2 regions of the Colwellia sp. BRX9-1 genome follow, and region 1 is predicted to be linked to the other one. Evidence: predicted binding sites of a transcription regulator. Region 1 holds the regulator's gene; the other holds the start of a gene.
What was found. Region 1 encodes MetJ, which represses methionine synthesis genes. Its sites were predicted from a motif close to TAGACGTCTAGACGTCTA; they were not measured.
Positions count from the first base shown of each region.

Region 2: the regulator MetJ is predicted to act here: its motif matches at 9,125-9,142, upstream of msrA (peptide-methionine (S)-S-oxide reductase MsrA).

Region 1 covers NZ_JACGVM010000012.1:37,288-49,386, reverse strand. The annotation lists gene H4J76_RS12190 (DUF2065 domain-containing protein) at 164-352, shown strand; gene H4J76_RS12185 (adenylosuccinate synthase) at 497-1,795, shown strand; gene H4J76_RS12180 (malic enzyme-like NAD(P)-binding protein) at 2,352-3,593, shown strand; gene H4J76_RS12175 (hypothetical protein) at 3,831-4,184, shown strand; gene metJ (met regulon transcriptional regulator MetJ) at 4,207-4,536, opposite strand; gene metB (cystathionine gamma-synthase) at 4,720-5,877, shown strand; gene metL (bifunctional aspartate kinase/homoserine dehydrogenase II) at 5,918-8,368, shown strand; gene H4J76_RS12155 (hypothetical protein) at 8,561-10,012, shown strand; gene rluF (23S rRNA pseudouridine(2604) synthase RluF) at 10,363-11,178, shown strand; gene fusA (elongation factor G) at 11,274-12,099, opposite strand, start outside.
Region 2 covers NZ_JACGVM010000001.1:208,302-220,400, forward strand. The annotation lists gene dnaG (DNA primase) at 1-1,238, opposite strand, end outside; gene H4J76_RS01030 (GatB/YqeY domain-containing protein) at 1,438-1,884, opposite strand; gene rpsU (30S ribosomal protein S21) at 1,923-2,138, opposite strand; gene tsaD (tRNA (adenosine(37)-N6)-threonylcarbamoyltransferase complex transferase subunit TsaD) at 2,502-3,560, shown strand; gene plsY (glycerol-3-phosphate 1-O-acyltransferase PlsY) at 3,590-4,192, opposite strand; gene folB (dihydroneopterin aldolase) at 4,413-4,787, shown strand; gene folK (2-amino-4-hydroxy-6-hydroxymethyldihydropteridine diphosphokinase) at 4,787-5,284, shown strand; gene H4J76_RS01060 (undecaprenyl-diphosphate phosphatase) at 5,333-6,148, shown strand; gene H4J76_RS01065 (acyl-CoA dehydrogenase family protein) at 6,286-7,440, shown strand; gene H4J76_RS01070 (tetratricopeptide repeat protein) at 7,586-8,434, shown strand; gene msrA (peptide-methionine (S)-S-oxide reductase MsrA) at 8,535-9,080, opposite strand; gene H4J76_RS01080 (HAMP domain-containing sensor histidine kinase) at 9,244-10,506, shown strand; gene H4J76_RS01085 (response regulator transcription factor) at 10,503-11,075, shown strand; gene H4J76_RS01090 (DUF3083 family protein) at 11,078-12,099, opposite strand, start outside.

The sequences.
Region 1 (12,099 bases):
CTTTTCGTATCGACTAGTTACCTATAGAAGCAATTGAGGAGTAATAACATGGTAGAGACACTATTAACGAACGGCATTTGCTTTGGTACTGATTACTGATGGACTCATTCCTGTACTTTTCGTATCGGCTAGTTACCTATAGAAGTAATTGAGGAGTAATAACATGGTAGAGACACTATTAACGGCATTTGCTTTGGTACTGATTATTGAGGGGCTTATTCCTGCACTTTTTCCAAATAAGTGGCGCGACACTATGGAAAAGTTAGCGCAACAATCAAGCTTATCTATTCGTAATATTGGCATTAGCTTACTCGTCGTAGGCACATTTATTTTATGGTTACTGAGTTATTAGACTAAAGAATGACATAAAAGTTTTTCATAACCCCTTTAGTTAATTGAATATTTTTAAATTGCATTAAAAATCATCATTTATTACTTGGACTACTATTTGATTTTTGATAAAATCCCCGCCTAATTTTTTATCGAAATTGAAAACATGGGCAAAAACGTCGTAGTTCTAGGCACCCAATGGGGTGACGAAGGTAAGGGTAAGATTGTTGATTTACTCACAGATAAAGCTAAGTACGTCGTACGTTATCAAGGAGGCCATAATGCAGGTCATACTTTGGTAATAGACGGTGAAAAAACCGTACTTCATTTAATTCCATCGGGCGTATTACGTGACAATGTGAAATGTTTAATCGGCAACGGCGTAGTTTTATGCCCGAAAGCCTTGATGACAGAAATCGCAATGTTAGAAGCCAAAGGCGTTCCTGTACGTGAACGTTTACTTATTAGTGACGCTTGTCCGTTAATTCTTCCTTATCATAATGCTCTAGATGCTGCGCGAGAAATCGCTCGCGGTAATAAGCCTATTGGTACGACAGGGCGTGGTATTGGTCCAGCTTATGAAGACAAAGTTGCTCGCCGTGGTTTACGTGTTGGCGATTTAGTTTGTGCTGAGTCATTTGCGATTAAATTAAAAGAAATTGTTGATTACCATAATTTCTCTTTAGAGCATTACTACAAAGTTGCACCCGTTTGTTATGACACTGTGCTTGCTGATGCTTTATCAGTTCGTGACGTTATCCTTAAAATGGTTGCCGATGTCGCTGAAATTCTTGATCAAGCCCGTAAAAACGGCGAATCAATTATGTTTGAAGGTGCTCAAGGTACTTTACTTGATATTGATCACGGTACTTATCCTTATGTAACGTCTTCAAACACTACTGCAGGTGGCGTTGCTACCGGTTGTGGTTTTGGACCTCGTCATTTAGATTATATTCTAGGTATTACTAAAGCATACACGACACGTGTTGGCTCTGGTCCTTTCCCTACAGAATTAGATGACGAAATTGGTGAACATTTAGGTACTGTAGGCCATGAATTTGGCGCGACTACTGGACGTGAACGTCGATGTGGTTGGTTTGACGCGGTTGCTATGCACCGTGCCATTCAAGTTAACAGCGTAACAGGATTTTGTTTAACTAAACTTGATGTTTTAGACGGTTTAAAAACCCTTAAAATATGTACAGGTTACCGCACTGAAGCTGGCGACATTATTACTGTACCGCCTACAGCTGCTGAAGGTTATGACAGAATTACACCTGTTTATGAAGAAATGCCAGGTTGGTCTGAAGTTACTGTTGGCGCAACTTCTCGTGACGCTTTACCTGCTAATGCTATCGCTTACATTAAGCGTATTGAAGAATTAACAGGTGTACCGGTTGATATTATTTCAACAGGTCCAGATCGTAATGAAACCATTATTTTAGTAAACCCGTTTGCTGAGTAATTAGAGCGAATAATTTTTTTCTAAAATAAGACGAATAAAACCACCCCTGAGGTGGTTTTTTTTTACCTAAAATAAATTATTTCAATGGCCATTATTGAATATAAATTCAAAAGCAATTAATCAACGTAATAAGCGATAGTGACAACGTTGATGAAGATTAATTATTAATTGGATAACTTCACCGATAAATTCGTTGTTGTGTATTGAAAAAAAGAAAAATCGATGGCTAAATTTTTTAAGTCAAAGAAGTTTATAAAAGTGGTCATAAAATACGGTGAATAGATTAAGCTGTATAGCGAATATTTAGTTTTATGATGTGCAATACAAAAGGGCTAAGGGTATGTTTGTTATAGCTTCTAGCACTTTTTATATAAGAATAACGTTGGAACAAAATGTAAGATTACAATAGTATATACCCGTTACTTTTTAAAGATCACAGACAAAGGTGTATCTTGATTGATAACGAGTCTATAAAACTATGCTGTATATAAACAAAATAAAACGTGAAAAATGGCATATATAAGACAATAAATTCACCTAACGCATAGGATCAATCATGACTGACTTTCGCCAACAAGCACTTGATTACCATCAATTCCCAACACCTGGAAAAATAAGTGTTGAATTAACCACGGCCGCTGAAACTAGCCGTGATTTAGCACTCGCCTATAGCCCAGGTGTTGCTGAACCGGTTCGCGCAATTGCGGCAAATCCCGATGATGTTTACAAATATACGGGCAAAGGCAATACCGTCGCTGTTATTACCAATGGTACCGCTATTTTAGGGTTAGGTAATCTAGGTGGTATGGCGGCTAAGCCGGTAATGGAAGGCAAAGCATTATTATTTAAGCGATTTGCAGGTATTAATTCATTTGATATCGAAGTTAAACATAAGACAGTTGAAGAATTTATAAATACGGTCGCCAACATCGCTGACAGTTTTGGTGGTATTAACTTAGAAGATATTAAAGCACCAGAGTGTTTTGCTATTGAAAAGGCACTTATTGAACGTTGTAAAATACCGGTATTTCACGATGACCAACATGGTACGGCTATTGTTACTGCTGCTGGAATGATCAATGCCTTGGAAATCCAAGGTAAAAGTATTAAAGATGCCAACATTATTTGTCTTGGCGCAGGCGCAGCAGCGATTGCTTGTATGGAACTATTAATCAAATGTGGCGCTCAGCGCGAAAAAATCTACATGCTTGATACTAAAGGTGTCATTCACACCCGACGTGATGATCTTAACGAATATAAGCGTATGTTTGCTAATAATACTGATAAACGTACCCTTGAAGATGTTATCGATGGCGCAGATGTATTTGTTGGTGTTTCTGGACCTAATCTACTTTCTGCTGAGCATGTAAAATTAATGGCACCCAATCCAATTATCTTTGCTTGTTCAAACCCAGATCCTGAAATAAAACCCTCATTAGCGCTTGCTGTTCGTGATGATCTTATTATTGCTACGGGTCGCTCTGATTACCCTAACCAGGTCAATAATGTGTTATGTTTTCCTTTTATTTTTCGTGGCGCTTTAGATGTTCGCGCTAGAACGATTAACGATGAGATGAAAATTGCCGCTGTTCATGCAATTCGTGAATTAGCAAAGGAACCTGTTTCGCAAGAAGTGTTAGATGCTAGTGGTGAGAAAAGTTTGACCTTTGGTAAGGAGTATATTATCCCTAAGCCGATGGATCCACGTTTGTGTGGTCGAGTAGCGCTTGCCGTTGCTAAAGCGGCGGTTGAGTCTGGAGTGGCAGCCCTAGAATTACCTGAAAACTATATGGAATAATCAGTAGTATTTATTAATAACGCTGTAAAAGGAGAGCTCGACTCTCCTTTTTTTATTTATGACAAATAGTAGGTTATTAAGGGCAAGTGGTCATGGTGACTCCAAGGCATCGATGTATTAGCTGCATTATTACCTCTTGTACGTCATCTATATTCCTGAAAAATCATTAATACTTGCACCTCTGTAGACAATGTCACCGATGGCAAAGCATAACAATATTGAGTAGGACGAATAACAATGAAAACTTCAACGAAAGCCGTTTTACTCTCAGCACTTGTTTACCCGGGTATTGGCCAACTAATGTGTCACGCTTATCGACGGGCTACGTTATTTATTTTAAGTTTTTCTGTGACGGTATATTTGTATATTGAAGAAGTGATGAGGCAATATCAGCCACTTATTAATAAAGTTAAATCAGGTGACGTTGCGCTCAATAGCCAAGCACTGATCGCTGAGATGTCAAAAAATCCCATTATTGTTGACCCTATCTTAATGAGTACATTAACCTATACGCTATTAACTTGTTGGTTACTGGCTATTGTAGATGCTTACCGTATGGGCATAAAAAAAGACGCCAGAGCGTCTTTTTGAGGAAGTGTATTAAAACCCTAAGCTACTCGTCTTCAATTTCAAATTGACTGAAGTCGGTAATACCTTTTGCTATTAAGGCTTCGCGCACACTTTTAGGTAGCATCTCTGTATTGTCTTTTGTTAAATCGCCATCATCAGGAAGAGGCTGTCCGGTAAAAGCATGCAGAAAAGCTTCACATAACAATTCGCTGTTAGTTGCATGGCGTAAGTTGTTAACTTGCCGACGAGTACGTTCATCCGTTAACACTTTCAGTACCCGCAACGGGATTGAGACCGTGATTTTTTTAACTTGCTCACTTTTTTTACCATGTTCGGCGTATGGTTTTATATAATCGCCATTCCACTTTGCCATTTAATTACCTTTGTTTAGCTAAATTACTTTTTATAAGTTAGATTTTACTGGTTGTTGGCGTTGAGTCAATAACGAATGTGTAGAAGTTTAGAAGTCTAAAGTTCTTGACCGACAAAAGTAAAGCGTTTAGAGTTATAGACGTCCAAACATCTATTTGATTTTACTGCCCGATTGGAGCAAAAAATGACAAGCAAAAAACCAGCAACATTAGCTGTTAGAGCCGGCATTAATAGTGATGAACATCACGGTGCGGTTGTTCCTGCCATTCATTTATCGAGTACTTATGCTTTAAAAGGCTTCAACAATAAGCGCCAATTTGATTATTCCAGAACAGGCAACCCCACTCGAAGCACGTTTGCACAAGCTATCGCTGATTTAGAGCAGGGTGCTGTAGGCATTGTTACCAGCACAGGAATGTCAGCGGTGCACTTAATCTGTCAGTTACTGACAACAAAAGATACGGTTGTTATTCCACATGATTGCTATGGTGGAAGTTATCGCTTGTTTACTCACCTAGCAAAACGTGGCTTATTTAATGTGATTGTTGTTGATCAAAACGATGATCAAGCGTTAGCGCAAGCGCTTGAAAAAAAGCCAAGATTAGTTTTGATTGAGTCACCCAGTAACCCATTATTACGGCTGATTGATATAAAAAAGGTTACTCAAGCCAGTCATGCTGTTGGTGCTTTAGTGGCAGTAGATAATACGTTTCTTTCTCCCTTGTTACAGCAACCGCTATTATTAGGTGCTGATATTGTTTTTCACTCGACAACTAAATATATTAATGGTCATAGTGATGTTGTGGGTGGGGTGTTAGTAACAAAAGAAAAAGAACTGGGTGAAGAGCTAGCGTGGTGGGCAAATTGTATTGGTATTACGGGTTCACCTTTCGACAGTTATCTGGCATTACGTGGCTTAAAAACCTTACCACTGCGCATGAAACAGCATCAAGAAAATGCTAATGCTGTTGCAAAATACTTAGAAAATCATCGAGCGATTAACGCGGTATACTTTCCTGGTTTAAAAAATCACCCGGGACACGAAATTGCTAAGCGTCAGCAAAAAGATTTTGGCGCTATGATGAGTTTCGAAATAAAAGGTGGTGTTGAAGCGGTTAAAGTACTCTTTGACAACTTATCACTCTTTACCTTGGCACAGTCATTAGGTGGCGTTGAAAGTTTAATCAGTCATCCATCAACGATGACCCATGCAGGTATGGAAATTGAAGCACAAATTGCAGCGGGTATTACTCAATCTTTAATCCGAATTTCTGTGGGTATTGAAGATGTTAGTGATATTATTAATGACTTAGAACAAGCTTTATCGGCAAGCCAAATTTAAAGTTGTAGACTATTTTTAGTAGAAGAATTAATGAGTGAAAATGACACAGTCAAATACAGTAGAACAATTATCATCAGGGAATAATCAACTGGCGAAGCATGCTATTCATGTACATAAATTTGGTGGCAGTAGCTTAGCAACTACCCAATGTATTGAACGTGTGGTTGATATTATTCGTCAAAACTGTCAATTAAATGATTTAGTTGTTGTTTCGGCAAATGGAAACACTACGGATGACTTATTCAATATTTATAAACTCGCACTTGAAAAAAGTGACGAGCTGTTTTTGGCTATTGAAACACTAGAGAAATCACAAAGCACATTAATTGGTGAGTTATTGAACCCTAGCAGTGCAGCAGACCTTATCAAGGTTTTGTCTGATGATATAACACAATTAACGGCTTGGTTATCTGATCAGCCAAGCCAACACCATGCAGATATGTTGGCATTTGGTGAGCTGTGGTCGGCGCGTTTATTATCGGCGGTGTTAAGTGAAAAAGTTTGTCCAAGTTATGCTATTGATGCGCGTGACTTTCTGGTTATCAATAATGATAAAGACTGTGCAGTCGACAATCAGCAAAGTAGTCAAAATTTTCAGCAGAACTTACAAAAAGGAAAGTTGGCGGTTATTACTGGCTATATCACTAAAAATTCTCAAGGTGAAACCTGTACTTTAGGTCGTAATGGTAGTGACTATTCAGCAACAATTATTGCATCACTGTCGGGTGCGCTGAATGTTACCCTATGGACTGACGTTGATGGCATTTATAGTGCCGATCCTCGTATTGTACCACTTGCCCGTAAATTACATCGCTTACCTAATGGTGTCGCGAAAGAATTGGGCCGCTTAGGTAACCCGGTTCTGCATGCAAAAACCTTACAGCCGCTCACTAACCACAGCACACACCTTCATGTAGCAAGTAGCTTTGATCCTGAAATTTCTGGTACAGAGATAGGAAAATTTGGTCAAATTGCTAAACAGGAGTTGTCGGTTACCTCGCTTAACGATCTGTTACTGGTAAAATCGACCAGTTTAGCCGGTTCGTTTGGTGAACAAGCCAGTAATGAGTTTTCTGCGATATGTAGTGATGTTCAGCAAGGCTTTATGGTTATCCACCAAACACAACAAAAATTAGTGAGTCAGTGGCTGGCGAGTCATGATACCGAAGTATCATTCACACCAGTGTCGATTATAGCGATTGTTGGTCATAGTGTGGTAAATCAAGGTAATATCCAAGCGCGTTTTAAACGTGCCCTCAAACATACTCATGTACTGCAGGTGGTGAACTCGTTAAGTGAGCATAGTATTATCGCCATTCTTCAGCAGAGTTGTACCGGTGAGTTACTTAATAATGTTCATTATGATATGACTAAAGACGCTCGACACATAGGTGTTGTTGTTTCAGGGCTTGGTAATATAGGTCAACGATTCTTAGACTTGTTACCCGCGCAACTCAATCGAGTCTCTGTGTTAGAGAACGTTCATTTAGTCGGTTTAGTCACTTCTAAAAAAGCACTGCTTAATACCGATGGTATCGATGTTAATCAAGCAATGTCGCTTTATGAAAGAGATGCTACGCCTTGTGATAATGCTTTATTGATGTCGTGGTTAACGAACCATCCTTACGACGAATTAATTGTTGTCGATATCACCCCTAGCGAACATTTTAGTGATTTATACAGTGAGTTCTTTAAAGAAGGTATTCATGTTATTGGTGCCAATAAATGGGCGGCTTCTGCCAGTACCGCTCGCTATAATGACTTAGTATTAACCGCGGCTGAAAATAAAAGCTTATGGTTAGGCAGTACTACTGTTGGCGCCGGTTTACCGGTTAACTTTGCCATTAACGATTTATTGAAAAGTGGCGATAAGATAACGGAGATATCAGGAATTTTTTCAGGCACGCTTTCTTGGCTATTTGAAACCTACGATGCCAGTGTACCGTTTTCAACCTTATTAATGGATGCCTTATCACAAGGGATCACTGAACCCGATCCACGAGAAGATCTGTCTGGGCGAGATGTGCAACGAAAATTACTGATTTTAGCGCGTATGGCAGGTTTTGAATTATCACTTGATGATATTGAATGCGAAAATTTAGTGCCAGAATCCTTACAAGGGTTATCAACGACGGAATTTTTAGCAAAGTCAGCAGACTTGGACAGTTACTTTGCTGAACAACTCACTAGCGCATCTAAACAGCAAGCCTGTATTCGTTATATTGCAAAATTCTGTGTCAACGAACAAGGCCAATTGAGCGCTAAGGTTTATCTTGCGACGCTTGCTAAGAATGATCCCTTTGCCTCTTTAACTCCGGGTGATAATATCTTTTTAATTAAGAGCCATTGGTATCAAGATAACCCGCTTATTATTCGTGGACCAGGCGCGGGTCGTGATGTTACTGCGGGTGGCCTACATTCAGACTTAGTGAGTATTTGCCAGCAACTGGCCGGTAAAAAACACCAAGTTAAAATCAAAGGTCTAAGTTAAATTAGCTTAATCTAGCTATCATCATTATTACTACACTAGGCATTAATACGCTAAATGAGAAAAAGCACAACTTGTAGGTTGTGCTTTTTCTCAATCGATACTAATAAACACTTGTCTGTTATCGCATTATTAACTAGCATTTAGATAATTAAAAAAATTAGCTACTTAGCACAGGCACCAAGTTGTATTTACATGGAAAATAAAACCTATAGCGACAGCTATTTTACCAGCCAAGTAAAAAGTCTTTTAAGCAGAATTTATGGCCACAGCCAATTAAATGATTCCGTTCTTGATCGTGCGATTGAGTACTATGAAAAACAATCTTTTATTGAGCATAAGTTAGATGAACTCAAGCAAAATATTGAAAAAGTTAGTCGGCAAACAGCCACGGATAAAGCTAAAACTTTACGGGTAAGACTCGAACGTGAACAACGCAATTATTACGAGGAATTACGCTTTGAACGCAATGAGCGTCATCAACATCTCTATAAACTCTGTAAAGAGATCATCAAGTTGTCTGAGGGTGATTGCTTTGAAGACAGTAATCGTAAATCTAGCCAGCTTTTAGGTACCATACAATTAGTGAGTCCCACCCAGGGGCGAAAAATTGCTTTAACCAACGAGCAACATAAACCGCTTTATAAAAGCGTGTTATGTTTGCGTTTACTTGACCGACTATGCATGGATCAACATATTGTTGAGCCCTATATCAAGAGTGCTTTGGGGGATATCAACGCAGAGCAATATCAAACGTTGGCTCAAGATAACCCCGAGGCGTATCAAGCCTTTGTAGAGAAAGTAAAAATTCCACTGGTCATGGCGGCGCTATTACAAGATATCGGTAATAACCACCCCGAGTCGCTAGTCATTTTGCGTGGTGCAGATTATCAAAAAGATCCCCATCGAACCTTACCTATTGAAGAGCGAAAAGTACTCTTACAAATAAATTATCGAGAAACGGTTAAGTATCTTATTGATGGTATTGGCGCGGGTATATATATTGGTAATTCAAAAAAAGATCGCGACGAGCACAATGTCGTTGAGCATAAAAAATTATTGTTCATTAAGCATTTACTCAAAAGTGCCGTCAACCCAAAGAAGGGTATTGGCAACCTTCTTAAAGTACCACAAATATACAGTTCTATTATCTTGTCGACAAAAGATAGCTATAACTACAAATTATTACCGAAAGTTTATTATGTTCTTAATCAAAACGCGGAGCGGGGAGCTTGTTGTCAAGCAGTGGTTAATGCACTGACAAAAATTACTGGCCATTTTCCACAAGGTTATGGTGTTACCTATGTCCCGTATGAGCAAGATATTAACGACCGCTATGAATATGCCATCGTCAGCCAGCTTTATCCTGCAAATGCTGATTATCCTATTTGCCGAACGGCAACACGCAACTTAGCCTTCATAAGTCATGGACAAGAGATAGTCATTAAAAAATCTGCTAATTTATATTTTACTGAAACAGCTAAAAATTTCTCTACTATCAGTAAAGAGCGCCTCCATGAAATATTAGAGTTGTTAGTGTCAAATTCCCATGAGCGTAAACAACTAGATCTACTTCCTCGCTGTTGGCAGCCAGGAGAATTCTTTTCAGTCAATATTAATCAAAAGCTGTGGAACAAAGCTAAATAACGTTAAAGTCTTTGCTTTTATAACGCCATAGTGAAAACACTTAGCAAGTTAAGTAAGTAGACTTACCCTGTTGTTGTTATCAAAGAGGGATATTTACAGTAAATATTAATCAAAAGCTGTGGAACAAAGCTAAATAACGTTAAAGTCTTTGCTTTTATAACGCCATAGTGAAAACACTTAGCAAGTTAAGTAAGTAGACTTACCCTGTTGTTGTTACCAAAGAGGGATATTTACAGTAAATATTAATCAAAAACTGTCAAATAAGGCTAAATAACCATAATGCTTTTTCACTGTCTGTTAAAGTTCAGGTAAAATGGCGTTTATTACTTTGCATAACTTTGGAATATCTCGTGAGCGATCAAGAAAAAAGACTGAATAAATTTATCAGTGAATCAGGTTACTGCTCGCGCCGAGCTGCTGATAAGTTGATTGAAGAAAGTCGAGTTACGATCAATGGTAAAACCCCTGAGTTAGGTACTAAGGTACAAGCGGGTGATGTGGTTTTTGTTGATGGTAAGCAAATTGGTGCTATGCCGGCTAATAAATCTGACCGGGTTTACATTGCTTATAACAAGCCAGTGGGTATTACCTGTACGACCGAGTTACATGTTAGAGGTAATATTATTGACGCTATTGGTCACAAGGAAAGGATCTTTCCGATAGGGCGCTTAGATAAGCCTTCAGAAGGATTAATTTTCTTGACCAGTGATGGTGATATCGTTAATAAAATTTTGCGCGCTGAAAATGCCCATGACAAAGAGTATATTGTCACGGTTGATAAACCCATCAGTGAGCGTTTTATCCAACGGATGTCAAAAGGTGTACCTATACTGGGAACCATCACTAAACCCTGTCTTGTTAAAGTAGAAAGTAAATTTGTTTTTCGTATTATCTTAACGCAAGGCTTAAATCGTCAAATTCGTCGGATGTGTGAATATTTAGATTACGAGGTTTTACAGCTAAAACGTTCGCGTATTATGAGTGTCGAGCTGGGTGATTTACGACCAGGACAATGGCGAGATTTAACCACAGCGGAAATGGTTGAAATTAATGCAGCGGTAGCCACGTCGACGAAAACAGCTTTACCAAAAGAAATCGATGAATCGGGTGATCCATGGGCAACCGTTATTGCAGTAACAGACATAGAAAATGATGTTAAAAAATAAAGCTTAGTTATACTAAACGTTAATTACGTTTGGTTTTTAAGGCAATAAAAAAGGACGCCTAAGCGTCCTTTTTTTGTTTTCTTACTTAATGCTTACTATTTTCTAGCAGCATCTTTTGCTTCTTTAGCTGCTTTAACTTCAGCGATAACAACTTCTGCTACGTTATTAGGACAAGGCATGTAGTGAGAGAATTCCATTGAGAATTGACCACGACCTGATGTCATTGTACGTAATGTTCCGATGTAACCAAACATTTCTGAAAGAGGTACGTCAGCTTTAATACGAACACCAGAAACACCTGCGTCTTGACCTGCGATCATGCCACGACGACGGTTTAAATCACCAATAACATCACCAACGTGATCATCAGGCGTAAACACATCAACTTTCATGATAGGTTCGATTAACTGTGCACCAGCTTTTGGAATTGACTGACGGAAAGCACCACGAGCAGCAAGTTCAAAGGCAACAGCAGATGAATCGACCGCGTGGAAACCACCATCGTATAATTCAATTTCAACGTCAAGTACAGGGAAGCCAGCAAGAACACCAGTATCCATCATGCCTTTGAAGCCTTTCTCGATTGCTGGGAAGAATTCCTTAGGAACATTACCACCAACAACAACAGAGCTGAATACGAAACCAGTACCAGGTTCGCCGGGCTTAATACGGTAATCAATTTTACCGAACTGACCAGAACCACCAGATTGTTTCTTATGTGTGTAAGAATCTTCAATTGCCGTAGTGATTGTTTCACGGTACGCAACTTGTGGCTTACCAACTTCTAATTCAACACCGTAAGTACGTTTTAGAATATCTACTTTGATATCTAAGTGAAGCTCACCCATACCAGATAAAATCGTTTCACCTGAATCGATATCAGTTTCAACTTTAAAAGTAGGATCTTCTGCAACCATTTTA
Region 2 (12,099 bases), on a different contig from region 1:
GTACTATCAGGCAGCTTATTTAAGTAAGGCTGGAAGAGCTCAATCATTTTTGATTTTCCTTCCAAAGTACTCATATTGACTTGCAGAGAAAGGTGATCAAAAAGAAAAACTGACAAGGGTGTGGCGTTATCTAGAATTTCTTCGAAAGCTTGTTGACCTTTTTCTCTGATCAACGAATCAGGGTCTTCACCGTCAGGCAAAAATACAAATTTTAAACTCGTACCATCGTTGATTAAAGGCAGGGCATTCTCCATGGCTCGCCATGCAGCATCTCGGCCTGCTCGGTCACCGTCATAACAACAGATAACTTCTTTAACGGTTCTAAATAAAGTTTGGCATTGTTCTGGGGTGGTTGATGTACCGAGCGACGCTACAGCATAGTCGACACCATGTTGTGCTAATGCCACAACATCCATGTAGCCTTCAACCACGACCAATCGAGACAATTGTTTATTGGCTTGTTTTGCTTCAAATAATCCGTAAAGTTCATGGCCTTTATGATAAATACGTGTTTCTGGAGAGTTTAAATACTTTGGCGTACCATCACCCAATACACGACCACCAAAACCAATAACGCGACCTCGCTTGTCACGAATGGGGAATTGAATACGACCTCTAAAACGATCATAAGGACGATTCTTATCGCCAGGGATTGCCATACCTAAATCTACAAGTTGCTGAGTGGTTTCAGGATTTTTGGCAAAATGGTTCATCATCCCATCCCAAGCGTCACTGATATAACCAATACCAAAGCGCTTCACCACTTCACCGCTTAAGCCGCGACCTTTTAAATAATCAATGGCGGAATCTTTATCGGTAGCAACTTTTAATTGTTGTTGATAAAAACGACTGATTTTTTCCATCAGTTCGTAATCATCTTGTTTTTGTTTATGAACTTGTTGTTGCTGCTTTAGTTGCGCAGGGCTCTGGTTATTCTGTTCACGTGGCACCTCCATATTATAATGTGAGGCAAGTTCTTCAATCGCATCAGGGAACTCTAAACGGTCAAATTCCATCAAAAAGGAAATAGCATTGCCGTGTTCTCCACAACCAAAGCAATGATAGAATTGCTTATCTTGGCTAACACTGAACGAGGGAGACTTTTCGGTATGGAATGGGCAACAAGCTTGATAATTTTTGCCGGCTTTTTTTAGCGGCACTCGAGAGTCAATTAATTCAACAATATCAGCGCGCGCTAATAAATCATCAATAAATTGTCGAGGGATCATACCAGTCATGTCTACATTTTCTTTGGTTGTTTGTGCGAAGGTTATTTTAAACCTAATTGACCTGTACTGGATAGGTGTTTTTTAACTTCTCACCCAAGTGAAACGATAAATAGGTATTATATAAAACAATAAAGCCGTGAAAATAAATTTCACGGCTTTAAAATGTACATTTTAATAAAACGAAAACAGTAAGCTTTAGTAAAATCCGTTATGCATTTAAGGTATTACGAACTTGGCCACTTACTGCGCCTAAGTCTGCTTTGCCTTGCATTAATGGTTTTAATACCGCCATTACTTTACCCATGTCAGCCATTGAAGCAGCACCGGTATCAGCAATAGTTTTTGTAATTAACTGACTAATTTCTTCACTTGAAAGTGGCTGCGGAAGAAAAAATCCTAACGCGGTTACTTCTTCAGCTTCTTTAGCAGCTAACTCATCACGACCACCGTCAGTAAACATTTTGATGGACTCTCTGCGTTGTTTAACCATTTTGGTTAAAATCACAATGATGTTCTCATCAGTTGGTTCAAGGTTATGATCGATTTCGGCTTGCTTAATTGATGAAATGGCCATACGAATAACACCAAGACGACATTTGTCTTTAGCACGCATCGCAACTTTCATTTCATCTCTGAGTTGGTCTATTAAACTCATTTATTTTACTCGATAGTCTTAAATACTACTAAGGTATCTTAGTACATGCGAACGCGGCGAGCGTTTTCACGAGAAACTTTTTTAGCAGCACGCTTAACAGCGGCAGCTTTCTTACGTTTACGTTCCCAAGTAGGCTTTTCGTAAGATTCGCGACGGCGAACTTCTGAAAGGATCCCTGCTTTTTCACATGAACGTTTAAAACGACGTAATGCAACGTCAAATGGTTCGTTTTCTCTAACTTTAATTACTGGCATGTATAACCTTAGTATGTATCTATATGATTGGTGTATCGCTTAAGCATTATTGCTTCGCAAACACCCACTCTATCAAAATTGGGTGACATATTCTAAAGCTAAGCACTAGTTAAAGTAAAGTGTAATATTTTCTAAAATTAAAATTAACTGATTTAATACCAATTTTATTATATATCCACTGACTTTCACGGGGGGAAAACGAATAATAATTTATTAAACGTTGTCGCTGACCATTATCTATTTTTCTGATAAAAAAGTAGATCACAACCTTGTTCAAATGGGTATAATAGCTAACGTATTTGGCGTTAAAATCGCTCAATAAAATGAAATAAACATTATTTAGGCTTTTAGGTTAAGGGTATTATGCGAATTTTAGGTATAGAAACATCTTGTGATGAAACGGGTATTGCTATTTATGATGACGGAGAAGGTGATTTACCTAAAGGTATTGTAGCCCATCGTTTATATAGTCAAATAGCTGTTCATGCTGACTACGGCGGAGTCGTTCCTGAATTAGCGTCACGAGACCATGTCCGTAAAACAATACCTTTAATTAAAGAAGTGTTAAAAGAAGCTAACTTAACCCCTGCTGATCTAGACGGCGTTGCTTATACTGCAGGGCCTGGTTTAGTGGGTGCATTATTAGTAGGCTGTTCAATTGGCAGAAGTTTAGCTTACGGCTGGGGACTTCCTGCTGTGCCTGTTCATCATATGGAAGGGCATTTACTCGCGCCTATGTTAGAAGAAAACGTGCCAGAGTTTCCTTTTGTTGCCCTGCTCGTTTCGGGTGGACATACTATGCTAGTGCGTGTTGACGGCATTGGTCGATATGAATTACTCGGTGAATCAGTTGACGATGCTGCGGGTGAAGCGTTTGATAAAACAGCTAAGTTACTTGGGCTTGATTACCCCGGCGGGCCTGCTTTATCGAAGATGGCTGAAAAAGGCACAAAAGGGCGTTATAAATTGCCGCGTCCAATGACAGATCGTCCAGGTTTAGATTTTAGCTTTAGTGGTTTAAAAACCGCTGCGGGTACCGTTATTCGCAAAGAAATAGCGTTACAAAAAGCACAAGGCAATGAAGGTATGGATGAACAAACTCATGCCGATGTCGCTTATGCATTTCAAGAAGCGGTTGTTGATACCTTAGCAATAAAATGTCGCCGTGCTTTGCAGCAGTGTGAGTTAAAACGTTTAGTGATTGCTGGTGGCGTTAGCGCCAACACATCGCTTCGAGAAAAATTAGCGGAAATCACTAAAAAGCTCGGTGGAGAAGTTTTTTATCCACGTCCTGAGTTTTGTACTGATAATGGCGCGATGATAGCTTATGCGGGCTTGCAACGTTTAAAAGCAGGAACAGATGCAGATTTATCGTTTAAAGCGACACCACGTTGGCCGTTAGATACTTTACCAGCGGTATAACTAGCGGTAAAGTTGGCACATTAATGACTTCATTTGGCCTTAGTAAAGGATATTTTACCTTCATCTCCTTTCATTAATCGCCAAATGTTGTCCTTGTGGCGAAAAATAATTAATACCGAAAGCATCATCACTGGGTACATATATAGAGGTTTTAATAGCCAAATATAAAAAGGCGCAAGCGATACCGTAATAATAGCGGCTAAGCTTGAATATCGGGTAAAATAAATAACACTTACCCAGGTCAGTATCAATAAACCCCCAAGATCTAAACCTATCGGTAATAATACACCCAGTGCGGTTGCAACGCCTTTTCCGCCTCTAAAGTTAAAAAATATAGGGTACATATGGCCTAAACAAGCAGCCAGTGCTATTAACCCTAAATTAAGGGGGTCTAAATCAAGGAAATAAGCGCCCCACACCGGAATAGTGCCTTTGAGGATATCAAAGACCAGCACCAGTGCAGCGATGAATTTGTTACTGATACGCAAAACATTGGTGGCGCCAGGATTGTTTGAGCCGGTAGTGCGAGGATCTGGAAGTTTTAATAGCTTACACAATAAAATAGCACTAGAAATCGAACCGACCAAATAGGCAGCAAGCATTATTATCAGTGTTACTAATAGAGCGCTAATACAAAAACCTCTCAATTCATTGTTAAAATGATGGTTAATTATAACAAGTTTTCAACAATTTTAGATATTCTAGCCTTTCATAATGTCAATGGAAATAAGTTTTTCTATCGTCTATTAATAAAAAAAATGAATTGATCCGTCAACCACTAGTTTTTATAACTTTGCACAGGTAAAATCGACCTATATTTTTAGTTGTTTTATTAAAGATGAGTGTACGTTAATGGATAAAGTTTATATTGAAGGCTTGAGTATTCAAACCACCATAGGTTTTTTCGATTGGGAAAAAGAAATCAAACAAACCTTAGTGATTGATTTAGTTATGGGGTGGGATACCGCCAAACCGGCCGAAAATGATGAGCTAGCTAAAACACTCGATTATGCCGAAATATCAGTAAAAATAGCCGAATTTGCTAATAAAAACCCCGTAGATTTAATTGAAACATTAGCAGAGCGTTTGGCTAAATTCTTAATCGAAACTTATCAGATCCCTTGGCTTAAATTAAAAGTAGCCAAGCCTAATGCGGTGCATAATGCCATCACAGTTGGCGTTGAAATTGAACGTGGTAGCCAATCAAATAACAGTAATCATGGGTAATGGCGCGTTTATATATTTCGCTTGGCAGTAATGTAGACCGTCAGCACTATTTACAAACAGGATTGACTGCCCTTGAAGCGCTGCTTGGTGAGTTAACGCTATCATCTTTATTTGCTAGTAAAGCCGTAGGATTCGACGGTGCTGAATTTTATAATATGGTGATCGGTGCGACGACCGAACTTAATATAGTACAAGTGGCTAAAGCACTCCGCGAAATTGAGCTTAACAACGGTCGAGAAATTGATGCTAAAAAATATAGCCCACGCACCTTAGATTTAGATTTATTACTGTTTGACGATCTAGTGTTGGACACTCCAGCACAAATTCCACGTGCCGAGATCACAGAAAATGCCTTTGTTTTATGGCCATTGGCTGAAGTAGCGCCAGATCTTAAACACCCCATTTTAAAAAAATCGTACCAACAGCTTTGGCAAGCTTACGATAAAACACAACAACAAATAACCACAGTAGACTTTTCTTGGTCAAGCCAATTATAAAAGTTAGATATTAAAAAATTGAATTATACATAAGGAATATAATAAGCAATGACCATTACAGAGATATTTATTTTAGCTATTCTCCAAGGATTAACGGAGTTTTTACCCGTATCAAGTTCAGCACATTTAATCTTACCCTCAGCTGTTTTAGGCTGGAAAGACCAAGGTTTAGCACTCGATGTTGCTTTGCATGTTGGAACATTACTCGCGGTTGTTTTATATTTTCGTAAAGATGTCGCGAATATGGCTGTTGCTTGGGTGGGCAGTATAAAAGGTGATAATACTAGTTTTGATGGCAAGCTTGCCTGGTGGATATTATTTGCGACTATCCCATTAGGAATATTTGGTTTGCTCGGCAAAGACTTTATCGAAGCACATTTACGTACTGCGTTGGTTATTGCTGCTACTACCTTAATTTTTGGATTTTTACTGGGTTTTGCTGACATTAAAGCGGGTAAAAGAAAAGCGACTGAGCATATTGATTTTGAAAAGCTAGGATTTAAAGGTGCTATGCTGATTGGTTTAGCACAGGCGGTAGCATTAATTCCGGGGACATCGCGTTCAGGTATAACAATGACTATCGGTTTGATGCTTGGCTTAAGTCGAGAAAATGCGGCTCGATTTTCTTTCTTATTGTCAATTCCTGCCATTGCGATGGCGGGGAGTTATTTAACATTAAAATTAATTACTGAAACGGGTCCTGTTGATTGGAATGCTATTGGTATTGGCAGTGTGTTAGCTTTTTTTAGTGCTTATGCCTGCATTCACTACTTTCTTATTCTATTGGAAAAAGTCGGTATGATGCCATTTGTTATTTATCGCTTAGTTCTGGGTGTCGCATTACTTTGGTTTGTGCTGGGTTGATTGATCTAAATCGGTGCTGCTATCGTTTAGTTAATTAGAAAAAAATAATAATAATAAATTTAAATATGCGATTTAATTTTTAAATACGCATCTAAATACAAATAAATACAAATTTAATATATAAAAGTGAGTAACGAATGAATTTATCATTAACCGAAGAACAGATGATGATTCAAGATATGGCAAAAAAATTCGCTGAAAGCGAATTAGCTCCTGTAGCGGCCGAACTTGATGAAACCCAAGATCAAACACTTTTCCTCAACAACCTTGCGCAGTTAACTGAACTGGGTTTTATGGGCTTAAATATTAAAGCAGAATATGGTGGCGTTGAAGCAGGCACGGTTGCTTTTAGCTTAGCGATAACAGAAATAGCACGCGCATGTGCAGCAACCGCAGTAACAACATCAGTGACAAATATGGTTGCTGAAGTTATTCAAGCGGTTGGTAATGAAGAGCAAAAGCAAAAATATTTACCTAAAATATGTAGTGGTGAATATAAAGCAGGTGCTTTTTGTTTAACAGAGAATGACGCCGGTTCAGATCCTGCTGGCATGAAGACCTCTGCGGTACTCGACGGTGATGCATACGTACTCAATGGCAGCAAACTCTATATTACCAGTGCCAGCTTTGCTGACATCTTTGTTGTTTGGGCGGTAACGGACGCGACCGCTCGAAAAGGTAAGGGTATTTCATGTTTCTTAGTGGAAGCAAATACACCAGGTATTACGGTCAGTAAGCCAGAAGAAAAAATGGGGCAAAAAGCATCACCTACTAATGAAGTGAGCTTTAGTAATTGTCGGATACCTGCTAGTGCCATGATGGGCAAAGAAAATAAAGGCTTTGGCGTTGCGGTCGGCGAACTTGCGGGCGGTCGAATTGGTATTGGTTCATTAGCGCTAGGCATTGGTTTAGCCGCCATGGATTACGCTCGTGCTTTTATCACTGAACGTAAGCAGTTTGGCCAAGCATTATCAAACTTCCAAGGTTTACAATGGAAACTTGCCGAACGTTACACAGATTTAGAGGCAGCCCGTTTATTGTTAATGCAAGCTGCTTATACTAAAGAACAAGGGTTACCCTTTGGTAAAGCCGCTTCTATGGCGAAGTTATTTGCCGCAGAAAAAGCGAATACTGCTTGTTATGACGCTTTGCAATTAATGGGCGGTGCCGGCTATATTAAAGAATATCCGCTTGAGCGCATGGCTCGCGACGTACGTATTACCACTATTTATGAAGGCACCAGCGAGATCCAAAAAATCATTATTGCTCGTGAGTTATTAAACGAAGTCTAATTATTATTAGACTTATATGATACGAAAGCTGAACGTCCCTTTATTGATAGGCGTTCAGCTTTTTGTATTAAGGCACTTGCGCTTTTTATAATTGCCCCAAAATATAGATTATAGACGCTCATCAATAAACTAAATGGAAGTGAATGTGACTACAAATGCCATTGAAATTACCCTAGAAAATTTTCAACAAATTATTTTAGAAGAATCAAAATCGAAGTTAGTCTTAGTTGACTTTTGGGCGGCACAGGTCCCTGAAAGTTTGGAGCTAAAAGATAAGCTAGCCATCGGCTTGCAGGGTTTTGAGCAGTATATATTATACGCCACGGTTGATTGTCAAACCCAGCAACAAATTGCCCAACAATTTGGTATTCAAGGCTTACCTACGGCGATTTTAGTGAAAGATGGCCAACCACTTGATGGTTTAACTGGGCCACAAGATGACGACAATATAAAAGAATTTTTAGCTAATCATTTACCTAAAGAAGAAGACTTATTACTCATTCAGGCGCAAAAGTTATTAGCTGATAATAATATTAATGATGCCTTCACGGTCATTAATAGTGCTTATCAACTTAATAGTGAACGTGCCGACATTAAATTAATGATGGCAGATGTTTATTTACAAACGGGTAAAATAAGCGAAGCAGAATCTTTATTAACCACTATTTTAATGGTTGACCAAGACAGTCACTATCAAGCGCTTATCGCTAAACTTGAGCTTGCCAGTCAAGCCGCGGACTCACCAGAAATTAAAGCACTAGAAGCACAGTTAGTGGACGATGTTGACAACATTGCTTTACAACATCAACTTGTTGCGCAATACAGCCAAGTCAATCGACATGAAGAAGCGTTGACGTTACTGTTTCGTTTAATGCAAAAAGACAGTAGTGATGCTGCCAGCAAAGATCTTTATCTTGATGTGTTAAAGGCTTTACCTGATGGTGATCCATTAGCCAATAAATTTCGCAGAAAACTGTATACCTTAATGTATTAAATCATTACTTGGCAGTAGATGCGTGACACTGATTATTTCAGTGTTACGCACTTTGTGAAAGGTGAGGTTTTACTCTCAAGCTGACAATATGGCTTTAAGTCTATGATGGTTTTAATTTACCCACGAACGTTTTTCTAAATTTTGCGAGCTTAGGCGAAACAATCGCCTGACAGTAAGGATTACCAGGATTATTATTGAAATAGTCTTGATGAACATCTTCACCAGAAAAGAACTCTGACGCTTGAGTTACTTCGGTCACAACCGCTGAGCTATACATATTGCTGGCGTCGACTTCTTTAATAATATCTTCAGCAATTTGCTGTTGTTCTTTGTTGTGATAAAAAATCCCTGAGCGATACTGGGTTCCTATATCGTTACCTTGACGATTTAATTGGCTGGCATCGTGTAGCGTGAAAAACACTTCTAATATTTCACGAGAAGTGATCGCTGCGCTATCAAAAGTTAACTGCACGACTTCTGCATGACCGGTTTGACCCGAGCAAACGTCTTCATAAGTTGCTAGCGCTGCGCTACCGCCCATATAACCTGATACGGCAGATTTAATGCCGATTAATTGGTTGTATGCACCTTCAATACACCAAAAGCAACCGCCTGCCAGGGTGATTTTTTCTTCATGTGATGACATTAAAATAAACCTTAATAAATTTGATTAAAATAACTGTATAACAATAGACGTTTAGATGTCTATATGTTTTTATCTGAAATTTAAAATAAACTGTTTTTGATCAGTTAAAATTATAAAAATTAGCGTAACATCAACAAATACGATTAACCAATATAAAAATATTATGTCTTTATTTTTTAGAAAGTTTAACCAAGTTCGCACCGTTCTTTTATTGCGCAGTGCGGCAATTATTATTCAGCTGATATTAATACTTTTTGTTAATGGCGTTTTAAACTATCAGCTGCCTTGGTTACCGCTCATTATTGTTATTTCAATTGAAGCTTTATTTACGTTAGTCAGCTATTTATATTATAAATCTGGGAAAGAAGCCGATAAGCTCGCCTTACTTGGGCAGATTTGCGCTGATATCTTATTTCTCTCACTTATTTTGTATTTTAGCGGCGGAGCAACTAATGCTTTTGTCTCGTTATTACTTATTCCTATTGCTATTGCTGCTGTGACGTTAACACCGTTATTACTTGGAAGTGTCGCACTATTCGCGATTGCTTCATACAGTGTTTTATTGTGGTTATTACCCATGTCAGTAATGCATGGCAATATGCAAAGCCACTTTATTGGTATGTGGATCAACTTTCTCTTTTCTAGCATTGTTGTTGCAACCGTTGTTGGCCAAATGGCACGAAGAATTTCTCAAAAAGAACAGGCGATAGCTGCTTTTCGGGAAGAGCAATTAAAGCAAGAAAAAATTATGTCATTAGGGGTCGCTTCTGCGCAAATAACTCATCAGCTCGCTACTCCCATAGCAACTGTACAGCTGCTTGTCGATGAACTCAGTGAAGAGCTACCTGAGCACCCAGCGATTGTTGACCTACAAGGACAGTTATTACGTTGTAGCAGAAGTTTAGCTGAGTTTCGTAAAATGGTTTTTGAGATTAAAGAGCAAAAGTCAAAAGAGGTACTTTGTGCTGATATTGTGCAAGAAATGCGTGATCATATTAACTTAAATTATCCTGATGTTAGGGTGAACTTTTTGTCTGAGACGCACCAATCAATACTCAGTGAAAACGCTAAAGTATTGGCTGATGCTTCATTATTGCCAGCGATTTTAAATTTAGTTAATAATGCTATTCGAGCCACTAAAGCCAGCGGTAGTGATAAAATTGAGTTATCTAGCTTGTTTGATGAAAAAAATTGGCAACTCAGTATTCGTGATTTTGGTTGTGGTTTTACCCAATTAACACTAAGTGAGTTAGGCGTTAAACCCGTAAACAGCAAGCAAGGATTAGGTATGGCGGTATTTTTGAGTCATGCAAGTTTAGAGCGATTAGGTGTGACACTTACCTTAACCAATCACGTTGCCGGTGGCGCATTAGTAACGTTGAAGTTACCGTTAGTGGTTAATGATATGCAGGAAAAAAGTGAATGAAATTATTAATTGTTGAAGATGACAGTACCTTTGCTAATACGCTTAAAAGGCGTATGGAAAAACATGGCTACAGCTGTTGGTTGGCCGATAATATTAACGATGCATTATTAACCTGTCATCGTCAATTACCTGAATTCATATTGCTCGATATGAAACTCCATCATGAAAGTGGCTTAAATTTGATTAATCCGATGAGGAAGCTATTGCCAAAGAGTCGTATTATTTTGTTAACCGGTTTTGCCAGTATCGCTACTGCCGTTGACGCAATAAAGCTTGGCGCAGATGATTACTTAACCAAGCCGGTCGATACACAGACTTTATTATCGGCTTTAGCTAAAAACGCTAACAGTTCGTCGCTAAAAAAATCAACATTGGCTGCAAATTCAGCAACAAACATTATAAATGAGCCAACGTTGTCAACCGAGCAGGTTGAATGGGAGTATATTCAACAAGTCTTAAAATTTAATAATGGTAATGTTTCAGCAACGGCTCGTCAGCTTTCAATGCACCGCAGAACCCTACAACGCAAGCTACAGAAAAAACCAACGGTTAATGGCGAAGTTGATTAACCTTAGTTTTCAATATTATAAGCAATATGCTGGTGAAACCTTAACGTTAATTCATCTTTATTAATGGGGATTTCGAGTTCGGTCGCTAATAAACGCATTGCCTGTTCTATTTGGTTAATAAACTTGCCATAGCCGCTGTGCTGGGAATCTTCTGCGGTAGCCACAAAGATAAGTTGAACGTTATCAACTAACTCATCGGCTTTCCATTTACTCACCAAGCCACAGGGACTCTGTTTAGGGTTATAACCTAACATTTGTAACTCACCCATCTTAGAAATTATTTCATGCAAACTATGTCGGACAATGGGGACTAAACCATTAGCGATTAACGCCCCATTATTTAAATTAAAACGCTTAGCCACCAGTGAAAAAGTATCAGTTAAATAAGTATAAAGCGGATTGTATGGATCTTTAGAATTGGCATCAATGTCGACTAAACCCAATAAACGATTATCAATCGTTAGATTAATTACCGCATAACTTATTGCCGATGCGTTCGGTGTTATAACAACGTTTTGTGATTTATAGCGTTCATCAATCGGCCGTAACTTATGTGCTTGTGTGCCTAAGCAGCCTTTATTTTTAGCAAATAAATCATAGGTAAGATGTTGATGATCACGTAAACGTATCGCTTGGTTAGGTAATTTTGTTTGCTCGATAAAACTATGCAGTAACCGAGTCACTTTTTGATGAAATGCCGCGGCATTAAAACGAATGTCGTCGCCAGAGGCTAAAAACAGCAGGGTGATCTTTTTTGCGCGAATACTGGCATCAAAAAAAGAATTTTGTAATTGATGATTTTGAGGATCGTAATAAAATAAAATTTGCTGGCTGGTTTGCCATTGGTGCATTTCTTGACTGTAGCGAACGCGAACTAATTTATCGTTAGCAATAAATAAGCTACTTTGTATCGCATAGTCATTACTTAGCGTAAATAATAATTGTGATAAACTTTGATAAAAATCATAGTAAGGTTGAGTGCTATGCGTTGAAATATTTGGAGAAATTAACTCTATTAATTCAT